DNA from 4 places in the Bradyrhizobium sp. SZCCHNRI1029 genome. Region 1 is predicted to be linked to each of the others. Evidence: predicted binding sites of a transcription regulator. Region 1 holds the regulator's gene; each other region holds the start of a gene.
The links. Region 1 encodes LexA, which represses DNA repair genes until DNA is damaged. Its sites were predicted from a motif close to TGTTCNNNNTGTGTTCNG; they were not measured.
Positions count from the first base shown of each region.

Region 1 (5,303 bases):
GGGCGACAAGCTTCCAGATGTCGTTCGCGGCAACGCTCGGCCTGGTCGCGCTGGTGCAGTTCGGCCTGCCCAGACTGTTCGCGACGCCCGACAGCTCGGCCACCCAGCGCATCGCGCTGTGGGGCGGCCGCGAGCTTGCGATGCTGTTGCTGGCCTCGCTGATCGCGGGGCTCGCCACCACGCCCTATGCCGCCTTCCATTTCCATCGCGTCACGCCCTATGGCGTGCTCGCCAATCTCGCAGCGATGCCGGTCGTCTCGGCGCTGGTGATGCCGGCCGGCCTGATGGGCCTCGTGGCGGCGCCGTTCGGGCTCGACGGTCCCTGGTGGACGCTGATGGGCCTCGGCATCGACTGGATGATCGCGGTGACGCGCTGGGTGGCGGCGCTGCCCGGCGCGGTCGGGCGCATCCCGGCCTTCGACATCGGTCCACTGATCCTGGCCAGCCTCGGGGTCATCCTGATCGGCCTGCTGCGCACACCGCTGCGCTGGTCGGGCGTCGTGGGGCTCGTGGTGGCCACCGCGTGGGCCGCCGCGACGCCGCTGCCCGACGTGCTGATCGCCGGCGATGGGCGCGCGGTGGCGGTGCGCGGCCGTGACGGGCGCCTGCATGTGATGCGCACCGGCAAGGACGTGTTCGCCACCAAGGAGTGGCTCGCGGCCGACGCCGATGCCCGGCTGCCGGCGGATTCATCGCTCACCGATGGCGTCTCCTGCGACGAGGCGGGCTGCGTGGCGGCAATGGCTGACGGCCGAATCGCCGCCCTGACCCTGCGCGCCGAGGCGCTCGCCGATGATTGCGCCCGTGCCGCGCTCATCGTCACCGCGCGCGCCGCGCCGTCATCCTGCGCGGCGGCCGTCATCGATCGCGAGCGGCTGCGGCAGCAGGGCGCCTTGATGCTGGTGCGGCGGGGCAGGAGCTTCGCCGTCACGCCGGCGCGCGCCGGCGGCACTGACCGCCCATGGTGGCCGGCGCCCGCCGAGGCCGGCGAGTTCGACACGACGCTGACGCCGCGCGCGCCGGCCGCGCGGCCTCAGGACGCGACGCCGCCGGAGACGGAGCAGGGCGAGGAAGACTGAGTGCCGGGCAGCTCGAACGTGCCGAGATGATACTCGGTGTCGCCAGGTCCATGTTGCCAGGTCCATCGAACAGCGCGGGGCTTTCGGCCAGCGTGAACGCAGCGCGCGGATAGCGTTGCCAGATGGCGATGTCGTCAGCCGTGACTGTCAGCCATCCGAACACAAGCATATCGCACCGGGGCTCGGTGATCCCGGCGGCCTTGTTCCAATCGATCTTGTTGACCACGGCGGCAGGCTCCCCCGGCACATCATGGCGGCCGAGGGATGTCGTTCCTATCCGATGCGATGCCGGGGCGTGAGGTTCGCCCGAGAGGACTTTGCGCTTGCAGAACCCAAATCTCCCACGGTCGAAAGCTCGCTCACGACCGAGAGAAATGCCGATGCGGAGACCCCTCAGGTGATGCTGATGCGGCGAATCGGTGTGGCCTGCGAAGGCGGCACGTCCTCGGCGATGTCCGGGCGTCGCTCCGCCGGCTGCTTGCTGACCGGCAATTGCAGCACGGTGACGCGCTGACCCTCGCAGAGCTGGGTCACCAGCACGTGGCGCCCGTCGGCGAATTCGATCGCGTCGTGATGGCGATCGGGAATGTGAGTCTCGATGCTGTTGAACTTTGCGACGCGCTCGCGGATCGTCCGGGTCCAGAGCCAGCGGCTGTCGTAGCGGACGTCCTCGGCGAAGGCCAACTCGGTGCCGGGCAGCATGCAGACTGCGACGGTCGGCTCGCTCTCCAGCGCGAAGCCGCGGGTGGCGGTGCCACGGAAGGTCATCGAGATCAACGTCTCGCCGACCTTGGCGGGACGGGACGCAACCGCATGGAGGCTGTAGTCACACATCGGATCGCTCCTCGTTGAGAGATAGCCGACCCACGCTCCCCCCGGACAGGCGCAGGCCTCTATCAGAGTGGACATCGATGGTGATGTTAGCGCGCGCTTCGCGGCAATTCTGCGCTGATCTGCATCGCGTGTGCCCGCGGCCGATCACAAGCGTTTGAGCATGCCGCGCTGCACATCATGAGGTGCATTCGCGCGTGACGTATTTTGCTGGGCAGCCTCCGATCGGCGGCGAAAGCGCGTGCGCCCGCCGCCGATCGACCGATCCCATTCGCGATCAGTACTTGCGGTACAGCCCGACCAGCTTGCCTTGGATCTTCACCCGGTTCGGCGGCAGGATGCGTACCTCGTAGGCGGTGTTGGCCGGCTCCAGCGCGATCGATGCGCCGCGGCGGCGGAAGCGCTTCAACGTCGCTTCCTCATCGTCGATCAGCGCCACCACGATGTCGCCGGTGTCGGCGGTCTCGTTGCGCTGGATCAGCGCCATGTCGCCGTCGAGGATGCCGGCATCGACCATGGAGTCGCCGCGTACCTCGAGCGCGTAGTGATCGCCGTTACCGAGCATGTCGGCAGGCACGCTGATGGTGTGGCTGCGGGTCTGCAGCGCCTCGATCGGGGTACCGGCGGCGATGCGGCCCATCACCGGCACCGCGACCGGGCGCTCGCCATCGTCCAGCGCGGGAGTGCTGGTGCGCACCTTGCCGAGATTGCCCTCGATCACCGATGGGGTGAAGCCGCGGCGGTTGCCCGCGGCCTGCGACAGCTCGGGCAGCTTGATCACCTCGATCGCGCGGGCGCGATTCGGCAGCCGGCGGATGAAGCCGCGCTCCTCAAGCGCCGTGATCAGGCGATGAATGCCGGACTTCGAGCGCAGATCGAGCGCATCCTTCATCTCGTCGAAGGACGGCGGCACGCCGGCTTCCTTGAGCCGCTCGTTGATGAACCGCAGAAGTTCGTACTGTTTGCGCGTCAGCATCTCGACCTGGTCCCCGGTTTGTTGTCGTCCGAGTCCAAGAGCTGCGCCTCGCGCACAAACCGGCTGAGAGCGCCCTGGAGTCGGACCGTCATCGCGTCGCCCGCAACATACTAAAAACAAATCATGAACGAACACTATATGTTCGATGTGTGTTCCGCAATCCTAAAAATATGATGAACAGACCGGGCTTTACCGGGGAAGCGGCTCAGTTCGGCAGGCGCAGGATCTCGCACGGGCTGCCGGCAGGCGCCTTCGGCGCAAACGCCGGCCGGATCACCACCGCCTGCGAGAGCGCGAGATTCCCGAGCAGCGACGAATCCTGCTGCGTCACCGGCGTGGCGATCAGCGTGCCGTCGGCGCGCTCTTCGAGCTGCGCCCGCAGATAGTCCTCGCGCGAATCGTTCGGCCCCAGTTCGCGGCCGAGCAGGGCGGTCTCGCGCGGCATCACGGCCTCGTCACGGCCGAGCAGCCGCCGAATCAGCGGCACCAGGAACAGGATGGCGCAGACATAGGACGACACCGGATTGCCGGGCAGTCCGATCACCCTCATGTCGCCGAGCCGTCCGTGCATCATCGGCTTGCCCGGCCGCATCGCAATCTTCCAGAACGCCATTTCGACGCCCTCGGCTTCGAGCGCCTGCTTGACCAGGTCGTGATCGCCGACCGAGGCGCCGCCGGTCGTGATCAGGATGTCGGCCTTGGCCTCGCGGGCCCGGCGGATGCCGGCGATCGTCGCCTCCATCGTATCCGCGGCGATGCCGAGATCGATCGGGGTCCCGCCCTCGTTGCGCACCAGCGCCCGCAAGGCGTAGCCGTTGGAATAGACGATCTGGCCCGGGCCGGGCGTCGAGCCCGGCATCACCAGCTCGTCGCCGGTGGCGAGCAGCGCCACCTTCGGCCGGCGCCGCACCGGCAGCGCCGGATGATTCATGCTGGCCGCCAGCGACAGGTCGCGGTCGCTGAGCCGGCGCCCGGACTTCAGCAGCACCATGCCCTGGTGAAAGTCGACGCCCGCCGGCCGGATATGCCGGCCCTTGATCGCGGCCTCGGTGATCACGACGTGGCCGTCTTCGGCGATCGTGTCCTCCTGGATCACCACCGCGTCCGCGCCCTCCGGGACAACGCCACCGGTGAAGATCCGCGCCGCCTCGCCGGGTCCAACCACGCGATCGAACGGACGCCCTGCCGCGACCTCGCCGATGACCTTCAGCCGCGCCTTGGCCTGGGCGGCGTCCGCCGCGCGCACGGCATAGCCGTCCATCGCCGACATCGCCTCGGGCGGCTGCGTCCGCAGCGCCGCGAGGTCCCGCGCCAGGATGCGGTGAAACGCTTCGTCCAGCCCGACCTGCTCCTCGGCCAGCGGTTCGGCGCCGGCGAGCACGGCGGACAACGCATCAGACACCGGCATCAGGGCCATGAGAGTTCCTTCGGACGGAGACGGCAGATCGAATGAATCGCCTTCTAACCGAACGCGCACGGCGCGGCCAAGGGCCTAGGCCGCTCCCTGCGTTCTGACCGTCTGCTGTGGGCCGTTTCCGGGCCGCTGCCTCACGATCGCGCGAGAAAGTCCGCAATCAACCGCATGACCTCCTGCGGACGTTCCAGGCTCGGCAGGTGCGCCGTTCCGGCCAGCTCATGTCCTGACCCGTTCGGCATTGTTGCGGCGAGCAGCCTGCTTCGCTGCTGGATGTGAGGAAAGTCCAAGTCCCCCCAGATGACGAGCGATGGCGCGACGATCTCCGCGAGGCGCGGGAAGGCTGGTGCCATATCGAGAGTCGCGCCGGTTGGCGGCGCGCGGAGTGCGGCGGCGTTCTTCTTCAGGAACGTCTCGCGCGGCTCGCCGGAGATGCGTCCCTCGCGCTGCAAGGGACCGTCGACCCACAGATGCGTCTTGATAGCGCTGACCCGATCCCAATCCTGTGCGGCCTCGGCAGCGGCCAACGACGCCGTTAGCGCCTTGATCTCCGGTGGATAGACCGGCTCCGGCGCGCCGCTGATCGAAGGTGCGATCAGCACCAGCGATGCCATACGTGACGGATGGCGAAGCGCGAAGTCGAGCGCGATGCGGCCTCCTTGCGAGCAGGCAATCAGCGTCGCCGGCCGCCCCGGCGCGAGCGCGTCGACGACGGCGAGCAGGTCCTCGACCGGAGAATGAGCTTCCTCATAGGCGACCGTCTCACCAAATCCGCGCCGGTCATAGGCGATCGTCATATGCGTTGCCGCGACGCCCTCGATCTGCACGCGCCACATGGACGAGCATTGGACCGTGGACCAGCCGATCTACGATCCCAGCACGATCGACTGCCCGGTTCTCGTGCTCGCGACGGAATGGGATGTGGATGTCCGCTTCGGGATGGCGCACGACCTGTTCGTTCGCCTCGTGAGCGCGCCATACAAGCGCCTGGTCGAGATCGGGC
Region 1 is NZ_JAUEUK010000003.1:259,367-264,669, reverse strand. Features, by position in the region: partial or broken gene QW861_RS10375 (ComEC/Rec2 family competence protein) at 9-1,079, shown strand; gene QW861_RS10370 (hypothetical protein) at 1,473-1,913, opposite strand; gene lexA (transcriptional repressor LexA) at 2,188-2,886, opposite strand; gene glp (gephyrin-like molybdotransferase Glp) at 3,092-4,303, opposite strand; gene QW861_RS10355 (alpha/beta hydrolase) at 4,435-5,136, opposite strand; gene QW861_RS10350 (hypothetical protein) at 5,135-5,303, shown strand, end outside.

Region 2 (5,303 bases), on a different contig from region 1:
GGAAAGAGTAGGCGTTGATGACGTTGTCGTCGAGGCCGTAGCCCGTCGCGAGCCCCAGCACCATGTTGAAATTGGCCTTGAAGCGATGCCAGCTGTCGGGCTGCGTCAACGTGCCGACGCCGGGATCGTAGAACACGACCTGATGCGGTGTCGTCTTGTCGGTCTTGCGCAGGCACCGATAAAGCTTGAGCACGTTCGAGATGTTCTCGCTGATCTCGTTGCCGGTGCCGTCGCAGCAGATGACAATATTCTTCATGGCAAAGGAATGTCCGCAATAATGCTACCGCAACGAGTGTAGAGCATCCGGCTGGTGTTGGGGAGGTCGGTTCCCTATGGCACTTCGTCTGGGTCGCTGTTGCGCGCGGCGCGGCGGACATCGCGAAGTGACTGCAGGGCGCCGTTGTACGAACGGATGGTCACCCGTGTCCTGCCGCCCCGCGCCTGCTGCCCGTGTCCAGAGTTGTCAGTTGGTCACGGCATCCGCAAGCAAAACGGCCGGATCTCTCGACCCGGCCGTTTCGACATCTCGTTCAGCTTGAAGCCCCGCCCGTGACGCGTCCGGCTTCTGCATCAATCCTGAATTTCGGCTTGCTCTCTCAGCTCGCCTTGGCGACCGGGGCAGCGTCCGCCGCCTTCTTCTCGATGGCGCGCTTCAGCTCCAGCGCGCGCGGCGACAGGGTCGCGGCGTTGGCCTTGAGCAGATAGGCATCGAGGCCGCCATTGTGGTCGACGCTCTTGAGCGCGTTGGTGGAGACGCGCAGGCGCACGTTGCGGCCGAGTGCATCCGAGATGAAGGTCACGTTGCACAGGTTCGGCAGGAAGCGCCGCTTGGTCTTGATGTTGGAGTGGCTGACCTTGTGGCCAACCTGGGGACCCTTGGCCGTCAGTTCACAGCGCCGCGACATGGCAATAAATCCTCTCTCATCCCCGCACCCTTCGTCCGCCTGTGTCGGCGGGCCGCGGGGGTCCAAAACTCGTCCAGCTCGTCTCTGGGAGATGCGGTCGTATAGGGGGGATGCGGCTTTTCGTCAAGGTTTTGAAGGACGCAGCAAATAGAGGGAGCCGGGCCGGCGAACCCGAACGGCGCGACCCGTGCATCCTCCTGATCGGGCCGAAATCGCCAACCAGCAGAAAAGCAGGCGTATAATCAATAGTATAGCCGATAGTTTAGACCATATAAAGGGCGCATTCGGACGTGATGGATGGATATCCCGCGAACAGTCCGAAATGCCGGAATGGCGGCATGCTGGCGCGGTCGGAGGTTCGCGGCTCGGTTCCGGCAGAGTTGCGGACGACGGTCTGAGTGCTGTTCAGCCGCAAAGCGCTGGACAAACCGCCATTGTCGGACGGTTCGCGTTGTTTGAAGGCGTTTTTGGCTTAAGTAGCAAGGACGGCGCGCCGGATCGGTCCGGCGCTCAGGCAGGCGGATCGGTAGGATCATTCGTCACGTGACCATCATCTCGGTTCCCTCATTTCTCTCCTGTCGCCTGGCCGCGGCCGGGGCAGCGCTCTGCCTGTTGTTGCTGGCGCAAAACGCCCAGGCGCAGGCTCGGTTGGACGCTCAATACGAGGCTTCCCTGGCTGGCATCCCCGTCGGCAAGGGCACCTGGGCGGTCGAGATCGGGGATGATCAGTATGGTGCCGCGGCTCAGGGCGGCACCGCCGGCCTGCTCAAGAGCTTCTCGCAAGGATCAGGCACCGGCTCGGTGCAGGGGCGCGTCGTCAACGGCGCCCTGGTCGGCCAGAGCTACCAGGCCTCGACCACGACGGGAAAGAAATCCGAGCAGATCCGCATCAATCTGCAGAACGGTACTGTGAAGGACTTCGCCATCGAGCCGGCGCCTCCGGTCGATCCCGACCGCATTCCGGTGACGGATGCCCACAAGCGTGGCGTGCTCGATCCGATGACGGCCTCTCTGGTGCGCGTGCCGGGCAACGGCGAGCTGCTGTCGCCGGACTCGTGCCGCGGCGCTGCGCCCGTGTTCGACGGCCGCATGCGCTACGAGCTCAAGCTCGACTACAAGCGCATGGAGAACGTCAAGGCAGACAAGGGTTATCGTGGCCCGGCGCTGGTCTGCGCGATCTACTTCACGCCAGTCGCGGGCTACATCCCGGACCGGCCGGTGATCAAATATCTGGCTCAGGCCCGCAACATGGAGATCTTCTTCGTGCCGATCGCCGGCACCCGTGTGCTGGTGCCGTTCAAGATGGTGATCCCGACCCCGCTGGGGACCGCGATGCTGGAAGCGACGTCGTTCATCACCCAGGCGGCGCCGCACGTCGCCAAGACCCAGTAGTGCGTCGTTTCTCTGCTCCTCCACATCGGAATCTCGTCGTTGCGGCACAGCGCCGTCAGCGGCTGGGCCGCGACAGCGGCCGTGGCGTGATGGTCTGACGGCATGCCGTCCGCTATCGCTTGAATCCGATGGAGATTCGGGGTTCGCGCTGCATGATCTCCGGACTGACGGGCTCATGAGCTCCGATTTGTCGGGACCCCCTATCGATACTGTCTGCTGCGCGTGAATCCGTTTGACTCTTCCCTGATTCTGATTCGACTCGGGACGCGCTGAACGCGCGCCAGTTCCATCGCGAAAGCGTTGCTTGTGGAGCCCGCGAAAACTTGATCTAGTGCTGGCTTGATGGCAGAGCGCGAGATGTTGCGGTGAACGAAGCCGGAAAGCCGACGGAGTCAGCGATTCCTTCGCGATTCGTTCTCAAGGCGTTCCGAAGCTTAAGCTGCGTCACTATATGCGTCACAATGTGAGACAGGGGTCAGCATCGCAGCCTCTCCAGACACACGATTATTCCGCATCCGTCGCGCGTGAACGGCGCGCTTCCAACGCCGGCTTCGAGACCCACATTTAACGAATGGCTTTTCCGTCCTCTTCGGCTGCCTCGCCTTTCGAGCGCACGTCCGACCGCGCTCCCGGAAGCGGCGTCACCGCCGTGCTCGGCCCCACCAACACCGGCAAGACGCATCTGGCGATCGAGCGCATGCTCGCGCATTCCTCCGGCATCATCGGACTGCCGCTGCGGCTGCTCGCGCGTGAGGTCTACAACAAGATCGCCGATCGCGTCGGCAGCGAGGCCGTCGCGCTGATCACCGGCGAGGAGAAGATCAAGCCGAAAAATCCGCGCTACTGGGTGTCGACCGTCGAAGCGATGCCCAGGGATCTCGACGTGTCGTTCCTGGCCGTCGACGAGATCCAGATCGCGTCCGATCTGGAGCGCGGCCACGTCTTCACCGACCGCATCCTCAATCGCCGCGGTCGCGACGAGACGCTGCTGCTGGGTGCTGCGACGATGCGCCCCATCATCGAGCGTCTGCTGCCGGGCGCGTCGATGGTGACGCGGCCACGATTGTCGCAACTCGAATTCGCCGGTGATCGCAAGATCACGCGACAGCCGCGCCGGACCGCTATCGTGGCGTTCTCGGCCGACGAGGTCTACGCCATCGCCGAGCTGATCCGCCGCCAGCATGGCGGCGCCGCTGTCGTGCTGGGATCGCTGTCGCCGCGAACCCGCAACGCGCAGGTGGCGATGTTCCAGAACGGTGACGTCGACTATCTCGTCGCCACCGATGCGGTCGGCATGGGGCTCAATCTCGACGTCGATCACGTCGCCTTCGCGTCCGACCGCAAATATGACGGCTATCAGTTCCGCCGGCTCACGCCGTCGGAATTTGCCCAGATCGCCGGCCGTGCCGGACGCGCGACGCGCAATGGCACGTTCGGCACCACCGGACGTTGTGCGCCATTCGAGCCCGAGCTGGTCAATGCGCTCCAGAACCATGCCTTCGATACCGTGAAGGTGCTGCAATGGCGCAACTCCCGGCTTGATTTCGCGTCCTTGAGCGCGCTTCAGGTCTCGCTGGCGGTCGCGCCGGCGCATGAGGCGCTGACGCGCGCGCCGATTGCGGAGGACCTGCGCGTGCTCGATCACGCCGCGCGCGATGCCGAGGTGCGCGACATCGCTCACGGCGCGGCCGCGGTCGAGCGTCTGTGGGAAACCTGCCAGATTCCCGACTATCGCAGGCTGTCGCCGGCCGCCCATGCGGAGCTGGTGACCACCGTGTTCGGCTTCCTGATGCAGAAGGGGCGTATTCCGGACGCCTGGTACGCGGCCCAGGTCGATCAGGCCGACCGCGTCGATGGCGACATCGATACGCTGTCGGGGCGGATTGCACAGATCCGTACCTGGACCTTCGTGGCCAACCGGCCCGACTGGCTGCGCGACCCTGATTATTGGCAGGGGATTACCCGCGAACTCGAAAATAAATTGTCAGACGCCCTTCATGAACGGCTCACGGAGCGTTTCGTTGATCGTCGTACCAGTGTATTGATGCGGCGCCTGCGGGAGAACAGTGTTTTGAATACGGAAATCGGCAAGACTGGCGAAGTGATCGTTGAAGGGCACGCGATCGGCCGCCTGGATGGATTCACCTTCGCGCCCGACGCCGCCGAAGCCGGCTCGGAGGCCAAGGCCTTGCAGGCTGCTGCCCAGAAGGCGCTGGCCGGCGAGATCGAGGCGCGCGCCGAGAAGCTGTCCAGCGCGCCTGACGAGCACATCGTGCTCACCGCCGACGGCACGGTGCGCTGGACCGGCGACGCGGTCGCCAAGCTGGTCGCGGCCGACGACGCGCTGCATCCGCGCCTGCGCATCATCGCCGACGAGCGGCTGACCGGTGCTGCGCGCGACAAGGTCCAGGCGCGACTCGATCTGTGGCTGAAGACGCATATCGAGAAGCTGCTCGGCCCGCTGTTCGAGTTGTCCAAGGCCGAGGACATCACCGGCATCGGCCGCGGCATCGCGTTCCAGCTGGTGGAGGCGCTCGGCGTCATCGAGCGCGCCAAGATCGCCGCCGAGATGAAGGATCTGGACCAGCCGTCGCGCGCCACCTTGCGCAAGTACGGCGTGCGCTTCGGTGCCTACCACATCTACGTCCCGGCGCTGCTCAAGCCCGCCGCGCGCGCGCTCGCTGCGCTGCTGTGGGCCGAGAAGCAGGGCAATGTCGACATGTCCGCGCTGACCGGCGCGCAGCATCTGGCGAGCTCGGGCCGGACCTCGTTCCCGGTCGACAAGGCGCTGCCGCGCGATGCCTATCGCGTGCTCGGCTACAAGCAGGCGGGCGAGCGCGCCGTGCGCGTCGACATCCTGGAGCGGCTGGCCGACCTGATTCGTCCCGCCCTGGCCTGGCGCGACAATGCACCGGGCGAAAAGCCGGCCGGCGCCTTCGACGGCCGCGGCTTCGTGGTGACGCAGGCGATGACCTCGCTCACCGGCTCGGCCGGCGAGGACTTCGC
Region 2 is NZ_JAUEUK010000005.1:359,906-365,208, forward strand. Features, by position in the region: gene QW861_RS16715 (DUF2235 domain-containing protein) at 1-256, opposite strand, end outside; gene rpmB (50S ribosomal protein L28) at 597-905, opposite strand; gene QW861_RS16725 (DUF3108 domain-containing protein) at 1,521-2,297, shown strand; gene QW861_RS16730 (helicase-related protein) at 2,869-5,303, shown strand, end outside.
Region 2: QW861_RS16730 (helicase-related protein) is a predicted target of LexA. The motif match lies at 2,710-2,727, and genes of this name have one in related genera.

Region 3 (5,303 bases), on a different contig from region 1:
GCTGTCGTGCATCTCGACCGAGAACGGCCGTTCGGCGAGGCCCGAAATTGCCGGCGCCGGCGCCAGTGCCAGACCGTCGAGCAACGCGCCTCCCTCCCAATAGTCATAGACGCGGCGTTGAAAGCGATCCCGATGATGCGGCAACAGGTCGAATGGGTGCTGATAGCCGGCTGACAGCAATTCGAGGATTCTCAGCTCCGATGCTCCCAGGCCCGTCGCAACACCAGGAAGCTCATCGAGCATCTCCTGCACGCAGCGGCGAAGCTGCGGCAGTGCACTGAGATCCTGCTTCAACAGATCGAACCAGGCTTGCGGCGTGGGCGCCCGAAACACCTGCCATGCCAGATGGCCCAAATCGAGATGCTCACGCGCAAGCTCTACGCCGGCAATGGCCCGACCGGCGAGTCGCCCGGCCGGGGCATCGGATAGCGGGACATCGACATGCCGCAATACGATCTTCGTCGCGATCTCCGCGTGATGGCGCAGATAGTCCAAGAGCCAGATCAGCACCAACTGGTCGTTCGGACGGGTCCCCATCCACAGCTCGACGCTATCGCAACGGTCGACAAGTTCGAGAAAACTCTGACGCCGCCCGCCGACCGCCATGAAGTCGCCACGCGAGGCGAAATCCAACCAATGCCCGCGCTTCGGTCGCGCGGTGCGCTGGACGAGATAAGCCGATAACTCGGCATCTGATGGCAACGGTCCCCATACGAAACGATGGAGAATTGGCACCACCAGGTCGGCAAAGCCGCCTCTCCGAAGCGCTCCGGCGCTGGGATCATCGGCCGCTAGAATCAAACGCGTCATGCTGTTGGCTCCGGCACGACCTGATTGGCTCAAGACGCTATCAACACGCTCGCGATCGGCTCCCGGCGCCCAGGACTGGCGTCGGAAATGTCGGTGCCGCCGCGCGGATCCGGTCCGCTCGCCCGCGCACGCGCTTTCGACTATTCGCGCTGAAGATCGTATCCGGCGCTCGGAATTCAGGCTCACTGCATTCGATCATGCAGCAACCCCAGATTTCGGCAGAACACCACACATCTGCAAACGGGCGCCGGAACGTCGGCAACGCAACGTCCACGGCACCCGCCGCCGTCTTACCTCTACTCCTCCGTCGGCTCCTCGCCGTCGGCGTCGGCGTCGCGCTCGGCGTTGCCGGCCAGGATCTGCTCGGCGATCAGGCCGGAGTTCTGGCGGATCGCGGCTTCGATCTTGGCGGTCATGTCCGGATTGGCCTTGAGGAACGATTTCGAATTCTCACGTCCCTGCCCGAGACGCTGGCTATCGTAGGAGAACCAGGCGCCGGACTTCTCGACGATGCCGGCCTTGACGCCGAGATCGAGGATCTCGCCCATCTTGGAGACGCCCTCGCCATACATGATGTCGAACTCGACCTGCTTGAACGGCGGCGCCAGCTTGTTCTTCACCACCTTCACACGGGTGGAATTGCCGATCACCTCGTCGCGCTCCTTGATCGCGCCGATGCGGCGGATGTCGAGGCGGACCGAAGCATAGAACTTCAGCGCATTGCCGCCGGTGGTGGTCTCCGGCGAGCCGTACATCACACCGATCTTCATGCGGATCTGGTTGATGAAGATCACCATCGTGTTGGACTTGTTGATCGAGGCCGTCAGCTTGCGCAGAGCCTGGCTCATCAGGCGGGCCTGCAGGCCCGGCAGCGACTCGCCCATCTCGCCTTCGAGTTCGGCCTTCGGCACCAGCGCCGCCACGGAGTCGACCACCAGCACGTCGACCGCACCGGAACGCACCAGGGTGTCGCAGATCTCCAGCGCCTGCTCACCCGTATCCGGCTGCGAGATCAGAAGCTCGTCGATGTTCACGCCGAGCTTGCGCGCATACACCGGATCGAGCGCATGCTCGGCATCGATGAAGGCGCAGATGCCGCCCTTCTTCTGCGCTTCCGCCACCGTGTGCAGCGCCAGCGTGGTCTTGCCCGAGGATTCCGGCCCGTAGATCTCGACGATGCGGCCCTTCGGCAGACCGCCGATGCCGAGCGCGATGTCGAGCCCGAGCGAGCCGCTGGACACCGTATCGACATCCATCGAACGGTCGTTCTTGCCCAGCTTCATCACCGAGCCCTTGCCGAACTGACGCTCGATCTGGGACAGCGCAGCGGAGAGCGCCTTACTCTTATCCATGGAGGAACCTTCGACGATACGCAGGGCGGTGGCGGACATTGGCGCTCCTTATGGCGGGGATTCGCGGGATGGACAAACGGTTAACGAGGTCGGCCAGCAATCTTGAGGCGAATGTACTCCATCCGTTCTTTGTTCGCAATATGTTCTTCTCGACATTCACACCTCTCTTTCACAAACCCCTGACAACCCGCGGGAGACACGCCTGCCGCTCGAAGGCCGAGGGCCGGCGCGCAGTGCACCGAGCACCAGCGAGGGAGCGCTGCCCGATCAGCGCGCCCGGAAGCGAAGTACGGCATGCGGGATGCTGGATGACGGCGACTGCGAAGGGATCCCGATCCGGCTGGAGGCGGAAGCCATGCGCGCGAGCGGCGCAGCCGCCGACCGGCGATCACGCGGATTAAAACCAAACTGTCCGAGCGCTCCAACCTCATCGCCCGCACCAGCGGCAGACGCCGACCCAACTATAAATTGTTATTGTCGTCTCGGCCGTGTCCCATCATCCTGCTGGTCCTTCTCTGTGAGCCTCGCAGACTGCTTCCAATTTTCGGAACCAGCATGACCGGATCCAACAACGAACAGACCCTCACGCTGTGGCGCCCTGTCGGCCCAAAGGAGCTTGCCTTGATCGAGGCGTCGGGCATGCGTGCGTTTCCGCCGCGCCTTCCGGAGCAGCCGATCTTCTACCCGGTGCTGACCGAGGACTATGCCGTGAAGATCGCACGGGACTGGAACGTGCCGGCGAGCGGAGCCGGCCACGTGCTGCGCTTTGCGATCCTGCGAGGCTTCATCGACACCTACGAGGTGCGCGAGGCCGGCGGCCGCAAGCATCGCGAGTACTGGATTCCCAGCGAAGACCTCGTCGACTTCAACGCCGCAATCGTTGGACCGATCGTGCTCGTCAGGTCTTTTCCTTGAAACTACCAACTCCTACACGCGTGCGTAGATCGCACATTCCGTGGTTCTCCTGAGAGGAACGAAGTTCCATCGCCTCTTCTGCTTTTGTTCGGCTCGTCGTGCGTGCAGGCGCACGATTTCGATGCAGACGCGCAGCCGTGCGCAAGGGGCGGCCGGCCATCAGGTTCCGCATCACGTGGCGTGCAAGCACTCGACGGCCACCATATGACGGACGACAGATGAAGCGACGAACCTCGGACGCCCCCGTGTCGGACCCTGCCCAAGGATGCGTTAGCGCGCCATTCGCGCAGCTCCTCATGCCGGCCCGAGGAATGGCCCGGACAAAACCCGCGTGATCCGCATCACGCGCGCCGGCGCTCACGACATCTTCAGGCCACAAACCATTGTCATAAACTTTGGGTTGCGTTATAGAATCGTGGTTGTCGTACGTCTGAGCAGATTTTTGATCAGCCCCGGATTTGTTTGTTCGTTGCGATGATGGTCGCCGCACATCGTCTAGTGTATCGCCTTTGGTGTGCCGTCGACCGATCCCTTGCAGCCTGCCAGCTCCCGCACTTGCAGGCTCCGTCACACGTAGGCGCACGGCCCTGAAACCATCCGCGCCGAAAGAAAGCCCCGGACGACGTCCGGGGCTTTCGACGTTGATAGCTCCGCTCGGGATGCATCTCCCTCCGTCATTGTCGTGATGTCGGGGAACGGATCGCGTGCGTTGCGCTTCATATTGGCGATGACAACAAATGACGTGACGTGCCCGTCCTGCAGGGCCGGCCTTCAAAGGATCGAGCTTCACTCGCAGCAAGACGCGGCGGGAGAGAGGCGTTGTCCGGCCTGCGATGAACTCTTGGAGATGGTCGACGGCGCGACGCAGATCGCCTACCGACTGACAGTCGTGCCGGAACGGATCTTCGACCATAGCTAGGTGCGCGTCCCACGGCGGTTGATCGAGATTGCAACCTTGATCTGACGCAAGGCATGCCTACAGATTTCGCACTAGTTTAATTATGTCACTGCCGAACTGCCCTCGCTGGGAAGCTACGACGTTGACGCCGAGCCTCGGACCGCAGCGGTCCGAGGCTCATTCGTTGGCGCGCAATTCGTCCGGTTGCGCCGCACATCACCCATGGCAATCAGCCTAACGGAAGCGAACAGCGCGACCGACCGTATTTTACCGGAATTGATCCGAGTGGGTTTTGCGCTTCCATTTGTGGTGCGTACATCAAACCCAGCGGCCTGGGGCGGTCAGGGCTCACCGGTTTTGGCAATGCCGCTCTATTTCTTTCGTATCCGCAACGGCCACTTCTCAGGCGCGTCCGAGTATGGGACCGAGTGCGCCGACCGCAACGCAGCCTGGAAAGAGATGACCACCGTCTGTGCCGACATGGCCAGCAGCATCTCGCGCAAGCTCGCCGAAAACTCCGAATGGCAGATGGAGCTGCTCGACGAGGCAAGGCAGCCGGTCTTCCGCATCCGGATCGTCGCCGAGTCGCTGGATCAGGCCTGACGGCTCGCCACACCTCTTGTGGATCGCCGCAGGTAAAAAGACACAATCTAAGATTGTTGACAGCGAGGTTGCTGCGCGTCATTTCGGCAGCCGAACTTGATCGAGATCAAAATGCCTGTCTGCATCTTGGCAGACATTTAAATTTGTATGGGTAATCTGATCTTCAAATGTCCGCGAACGGGGATGAACGTGCAGCATTGGCTGGAAGAGCCGAAGCCAGGCGATCCCACGTGCTCCTATGAAACCGTGGTCTGCAAGGCCTGCACGCGGCTTCATTTCATCAATCGCGATACACGCAAGCTTCTCGGCGAAAAGGAATGAGGCGCTCGCCGCAATCGTTCAATCGGCGCTGGGAAGCCGCCGCATCGTGAACTCGATGGCCCCATCGGGAAGCTCGCGCCAGCTTTCGACGGCGCTCATGTAGCCGGCCTTGGGATAGCGGGTCAGATAGTCGCGGGCCTTGGCGCGCGCTTGCTCGCGCGGCAGCGTGAACGTGTCGCGAACGTAGCCGTCGCGAGCCTGCGGGGCGCCCTTCTGGCGCCGGGCCGCCATCCGGCTGGCAATGTCCCGGGGGCGCATCCCCATCGACGAACTCCAACGCGCTGCCACACCATCAATATAGACGGGGCCGCGAAGAATCCGAGTCCGCAATCGGCAAGCGGGCCCGGGAGGGTCAGAGCCCGCCCGACCCGAGCGCGATAAATCTCAGTTGGTGCTGCCGACAG
Region 3 is NZ_JAUEUK010000013.1:63,254-68,556, reverse strand. Features, by position in the region: gene QW861_RS29365 (DUF1835 domain-containing protein) at 1-843, opposite strand, end outside; gene recA (recombinase RecA) at 1,107-2,201, opposite strand; gene QW861_RS29355 (hypothetical protein) at 2,784-3,077, shown strand; gene QW861_RS29350 (DUF6894 family protein) at 4,339-4,578, shown strand; gene QW861_RS29345 (hypothetical protein) at 4,918-5,163, opposite strand; gene QW861_RS29340 (hypothetical protein) at 5,284-5,303, opposite strand, start outside.
Region 3: recA (recombinase RecA) is a predicted target of LexA. The motif match lies at 2,293-2,310, and genes of this name have one in related genera.

Region 4 (5,303 bases), on a different contig from region 1:
AGCCACATCAGGGCCTGGCACAGCACCACGATGACGACGACCAGCCGCGGCCTTGCGCGGATCAGTTCGACAACCAGGGACGTGAAACGCATGAACGGCTGGATCGCTTGGCTGAATCGCTGAGGACGTCGAGGAGGCCGGCAGGACCGTCGCTCATCCGCAGCAGCCTCGCTGTCCGACGCCCGCAATCGATACCGTACGATCGGGGCGCACAACACCGCCCCTGCTGCGAGGAGTGACACTTCGTGCTGGCTGGCTAACCAAAACTATTAAGACCGCGGCGACCGCGAGGCAACCTGCATCAGACCCCGACCGAGATTTCGGTGGATGTCACCACGGTCACCTCGGCAAACAAATCCGGCTCCGGGACGTCGGTCCACGGCTGGTGCTTGCGCCGTGCGGCCACGACGGGTGCGAACAGGCTGCGATGATGCACCGACGGTCCGAGCCGGTCCAGCGCAGCGAGGTGCTCCGGCACGGCATACCCCTTGTGCTGCTCGAAGCCGTAGCCGGGGCAATCCTGCGCCAGCGCGCACATCAGCCGATCGCGCGTGACCTTGGCGACGATCGAGGCGGCCGCAATCGACATCACCAGGCCATCGCCGCCGATCACCGCCTCGCAGCCGCAATCGACGTCGATGCGGTCGCGGCCGTCGACGAAGACGTGCTTCGGCGCCTCGGGCAACGCCCTCACGGCGCGCGACAGCGCCCACAGCGAGGCCCGCAGGATGTTGTCGCGATCGATTCGCGCCGGCGAGGCGACAGCCACCGCGAACGCCGACGTCTTGCAGATCTTGTCGAACAGCGCCTCGCGCTGCTCCGCGCTCAGCCGCTTGGAGTCATCGAGGCCTTTCGGGATGCGCGCGGGATCGAGAATCACGGCCGCGGCGACCACCGGACCGGCCAGCGGCCCCCGTCCCGCCTCGTCGCAACCGGCGACCGGCCAGATGCCCTGCTTGAGCAGCGCTCGCTCCCGCCGGAAGCTCGGCGGCGCCACCGCGATGACGCCCTTGCCGAGCTTGGCGGCCGACCTGCCGGCAGCATTCGGGGCGACAGGCTTGGTTCCGGCCTTTGCAGGTGCGCTCTTCGCCACGGCACCGTTCGTCGCCTTCGCCCTGCCCGGCTTTTTTGACTGATCGCGAATCATGGCCGGCATGGTGCGGAACGGCCTGCGGCGGCGCAACCCCGAACGGACCTCATTCCCCGCTATTCGCCCCTTGCCGGCGACCGACTACGACGGCAGATGCACTCGATCATCCTCGCCGACATCAATCCCCGGCGCGATCACCACTTCCCAGACATGACCGTCCGGATCGGAGAAATAGCCGCTGTAACCGCCATAGTCGGTTCGTTGCGCCGGCTTCAGCAGCATCGCGCCTTTCTCCACCGCCGACGCGAGCGCCGCATCGACCTCGGCCTCCGAGCGGCAGTTCCATGCCAGCGTCACGCCGCGGAACGCCTGGGGGCGCGGTGCGTCCGGCACGCCCGCATCATCGGCGAGCGCGCCCCACGGGTACAGCGCCAGCACCGTCCCGCCGGTCTCGAAGAATGCCACGGCCTCTCCGGTCGCGCGGAATTTTCGGGCGAAGCCGAGCGACGTATAGAAGGCGATGCTCCGCCGCATCTCGGATACACCGAGTGTGATGACGGTGAACCGCGGAACGCTCGCTTGTGCGCTCATCAACTGCTCTCCGCACGCTTCAGAACAGGCTGAGTTGCTGCCCGCCGCCCTTCGGCCGGACGAAATGATCGGTCGTCAACTTGGTCCGGCGCTTGTTCAGGCCGAGCTTTTCGCAGGCGATCTCGAAGCGGCGGCCGATCATCCAGGCCATCGGGCCTGTCCCCTTCATTCGCGTGCCCCATTGCGAGTCGTAATCGCGGCCGCCGCGCATGTCGCGGATCAGGGTGAAGACGTGGCGGTAGCGGTCGGGATAATGCTCGAGCAGCCATTCGCGGAACAGGTCGCGCACCTCCAGCGGAAGGCGCAGCAGCACATAGGCCGCCTCCTTGACGCCGGCATGGGCGGCGGCATCGAGGATGCGCTCGATCTCGCTGTCGTTCAGCGCCGGGATCACCGGCGCCACCATCACCGTGGTCGGAATGCCGGCCCTGGACAGCGCCTGCAGCGCCTCCAGCCGTTTCGACGGCGTCGAGGCCCGCGGCTCCATGGTGCGCGCCAGCTTCGGATCCAGCGTGGTCACGGAGATCGCGACCTTCGCCAGGTTCCTCTTGGCCATCCGCGCCAGGATGTCGGCATCACGCATCACCAGCGCCGACTTGGTCACGATCCCGACGGGATGGCCAACCTTTTCCAGCACCTCGAGGATGCCGCGCATGATCTTCCGCTCGCGCTCGATCGGCTGATAGGGATCGGTGTTGGTTCCGATCGCGATCATCCGCGGCTCGTAGCCGCTGGCCGCGAGCTCCTTTTCCAGGAGCGCGGGCGCATCCGGCTTCACGAACAGCTTGGATTCAAAATCAAGACCAGGCGACAGCCCGAGAAACGCATGGGTCGGCCGCGCGAAGCAGTAGACACAGCCGTGCTCGCAGCCGCGATACGGGTTGATCGAGCGATCGAAACCGATGTCCGGCGAGTCGTTGCGGGTGATGACCTTGCGCGAGGTATCGGTCGCGACCGTGGTCTTGAATGGCGGCAAATCCTCGAGACTCTGCCAGCCATCGTCGAAGACGACGCGAGCCTCCGCTTCGTAGCGGCCGCTCGCATTGGATTGTGCACCCCGGCCGCGGCGCCGGCCCCGTTCGATGGCGACCGCGAGTTCGGGGAAGTCGTTTTCCGGGCCAGATGAAGGCGCGCCCACCGGCTCGGAGGGCACCGGGACCGGCGGGCGCTTGAGGGCATGTGAAGATGCTCGGCTCATGGCCAAGACATAGCACACAAAAAGAACAATACAAGAACAAAAGAGAACAATGTCTCGGAACGGTTCTGGAGCCACGCAAGGCCAACCATCACATTCCCGTTCTATCCTTCGCAGCGCACTGGAACGGAATGGTGCGGCGTTACTCTAATGCACTTCCCGCAAGCGCGAAGCGGACGGCAAGCGAGGTTCCATGAACATCACGTCTTCCCATCAGACCAAAACGGCCGACGATCTCGACCTGCTCGATCGCTATTGGCGCGCGGCGAACTATCTCTCGGTCGGGCAGATCTATCTGCTGGACAACCCGCTGCTGCGCGAGCCGTTGAAAGCGGAGCACGTCAAGCCGCGCCTGCTCGGCCACTGGGGGACGACGCCCGGACTGAATTTCATCTACGCCCATCTCAATCGCGCCATCCAGGCGCAGGATCTCGACGTCATCTACGTGTGCGGTCCCGGCCATGGCGGCCCCGGCATGGTCGCCAACACCTATCTCGAAGGCAGCTACAGCGAGATCTATCCGGACATCACGCGCGATGCCGATGGCCTGCGCAAGCTGTTCCGGCAGTTCTCCTTCCCTGGCGGCATCCCGAGCCATGCCGCGCCCGAGACGCCGGGCTCGATCCACGAAGGCGGCGAGCTCGGCTACGCGCTGGTGCACGCCTATGGTGCGGCGTTCGACAATCCCGATCTGATCGTGGCCTGCGTGGTCGGCGACGGCGAAGCCGAGACCGGGCCCCTCGCCGCATCCTGGCATTCGAACAAGTTCCTGAACCCGGCCCATGACGGCGCGGTGCTGCCGATTTTGCATCTCAACGGCTACAAGATCGCCAATCCGACCGTGCTCGGCCGCATGGGCGATGCCGAGATCAAATGCCTGTTCGAAGGTTACGGCTACGAGCCGCTGTTCGTCGAAGGCGCGGAGCCGAAGGCGATGCATCGCCAGATGGCGGACGCGCTCGATGTCGCGCTCGCGAGCATCCGCTCGATCCAGCAGAATGCGCGTCAGTCGGATGCAACGATCCAACGGCCGCGCTGGCCGATGATCGTGCTGCGCAGCCCGAAGGGCTGGACCGGGCCGAAGGAGGTCGACGGCCTCAAGGTCGAAGGCTTCTGGCGCGCCCATCAGGTGCCGATCACCAATCCGCGCGGCAAGCCCGAGCATCTCGCGCTGCTCGAAGCGTGGATGAAAAGCTACGAGCCGGAAACGCTGTTCGACGGCCACGGCCGGCTCGTGCCGGAGCTGCAGGCACTGGCGCCGAAGGGCACGCGGCGCATGGGCGCCAACCCGCATGCCAATGGCGGTCTGCTCAAGCGCGAGCTCAGGCTCCCAGACTACCAGCATTTTGCGGTCGAGGTGTCCTCTCCGGGCCAGACCATGGCTGAAGCCACGCGCGAGCTCGGCAAGTTCCTGCGCGACGTGATCACGCTGAATGCAGAGACACGCAACTTCCGCATCATGGGCCCGGACGAGACCGCCTCGAACCGGCTCGATGCCGTATTCGAGGTCACCGAGCGGGTGTGGATGGAAGGCATCGAGCCCTACGATGTCCACCTCGCCCATGACGGCCGCGTGATGGAGGTACTGAGCGAGCATCTTTGCCAGGGCTGGCTGGAGGGCTATCTGCTCACCGGCCGCCACGGCCTGTTCTCCTGCTACGAGGCGTTCATCCACATCGTCGATTCGATGTTCAACCAGCACGCCAAATGGCTGAAGGTGTCACGCGAGCTGCCGTGGCGGCGCCCGATCGCGTCGCTGAACTATCTCCTGACCTCGCATGTCTGGCGGCAGGACCATAACGGCTTCAGCCATCAGGACCCCGGCTTCGTCGACCTCGTCGCCAACAAGAAGGCGGACATCGTCCGCATCTACTTCCCGCCGGATGCCAACACGCTGTTGTGGATCGCGGACCACTGCCTGCGCACCTACGACCGCATCAACGTCATCGTTGCCGGCAAGCAGCCGGCGCCGCAATGGCTGTCGATGCAGGAGGCGGCGACGCATTGCGACGCCGGCATCGGCATCTGGTCTTGGGCCGGCACCGAGCCCGCCGACGAGGAGCCCGACGTGGTGATGGCCTGCGCCGGAGATGTCCCGACCCTGGAGACGCTCGCAGCCGTCGACCTGCTGCGCAAGGAATTGCCCGACCTGAAGATCCGCGTGGTCAACGTCGTCGATCTCATGACCCTGCAGCCGAAGCAGGACCATCCGCACGGCCTCAGCGACCGCGACTTCGACAGCCTGTTCACCACCAACAAGCCGGTGATCTTCGCCTATCACGGCTATCCGTATCTGATCCATCGCCTCACCTACAGCCGCACCAACCATGCCGGCATGCATGTGCGCGGCTTCATCGAGGAAGGCACCACGACGACTCCGTTCGACATGGTCGTGCTCAACGAGCTCGACCGTTTCCACCTCGCCAT
Region 4 is NZ_JAUEUK010000006.1:427,461-432,763, forward strand. Features, by position in the region: gene QW861_RS19745 (glycosyltransferase family 39 protein) at 1-92, opposite strand, end outside; gene QW861_RS19750 (ribonuclease HII) at 302-1,156, opposite strand; gene QW861_RS19755 (VOC family protein) at 1,232-1,681, opposite strand; gene QW861_RS19760 (PA0069 family radical SAM protein) at 1,701-2,879, opposite strand; gene QW861_RS19765 (phosphoketolase family protein) at 3,070-5,303, shown strand, end outside.
Region 4: QW861_RS19760 (PA0069 family radical SAM protein) is a predicted target of LexA. The motif match lies at 2,901-2,918, and genes of this name have one in related genera.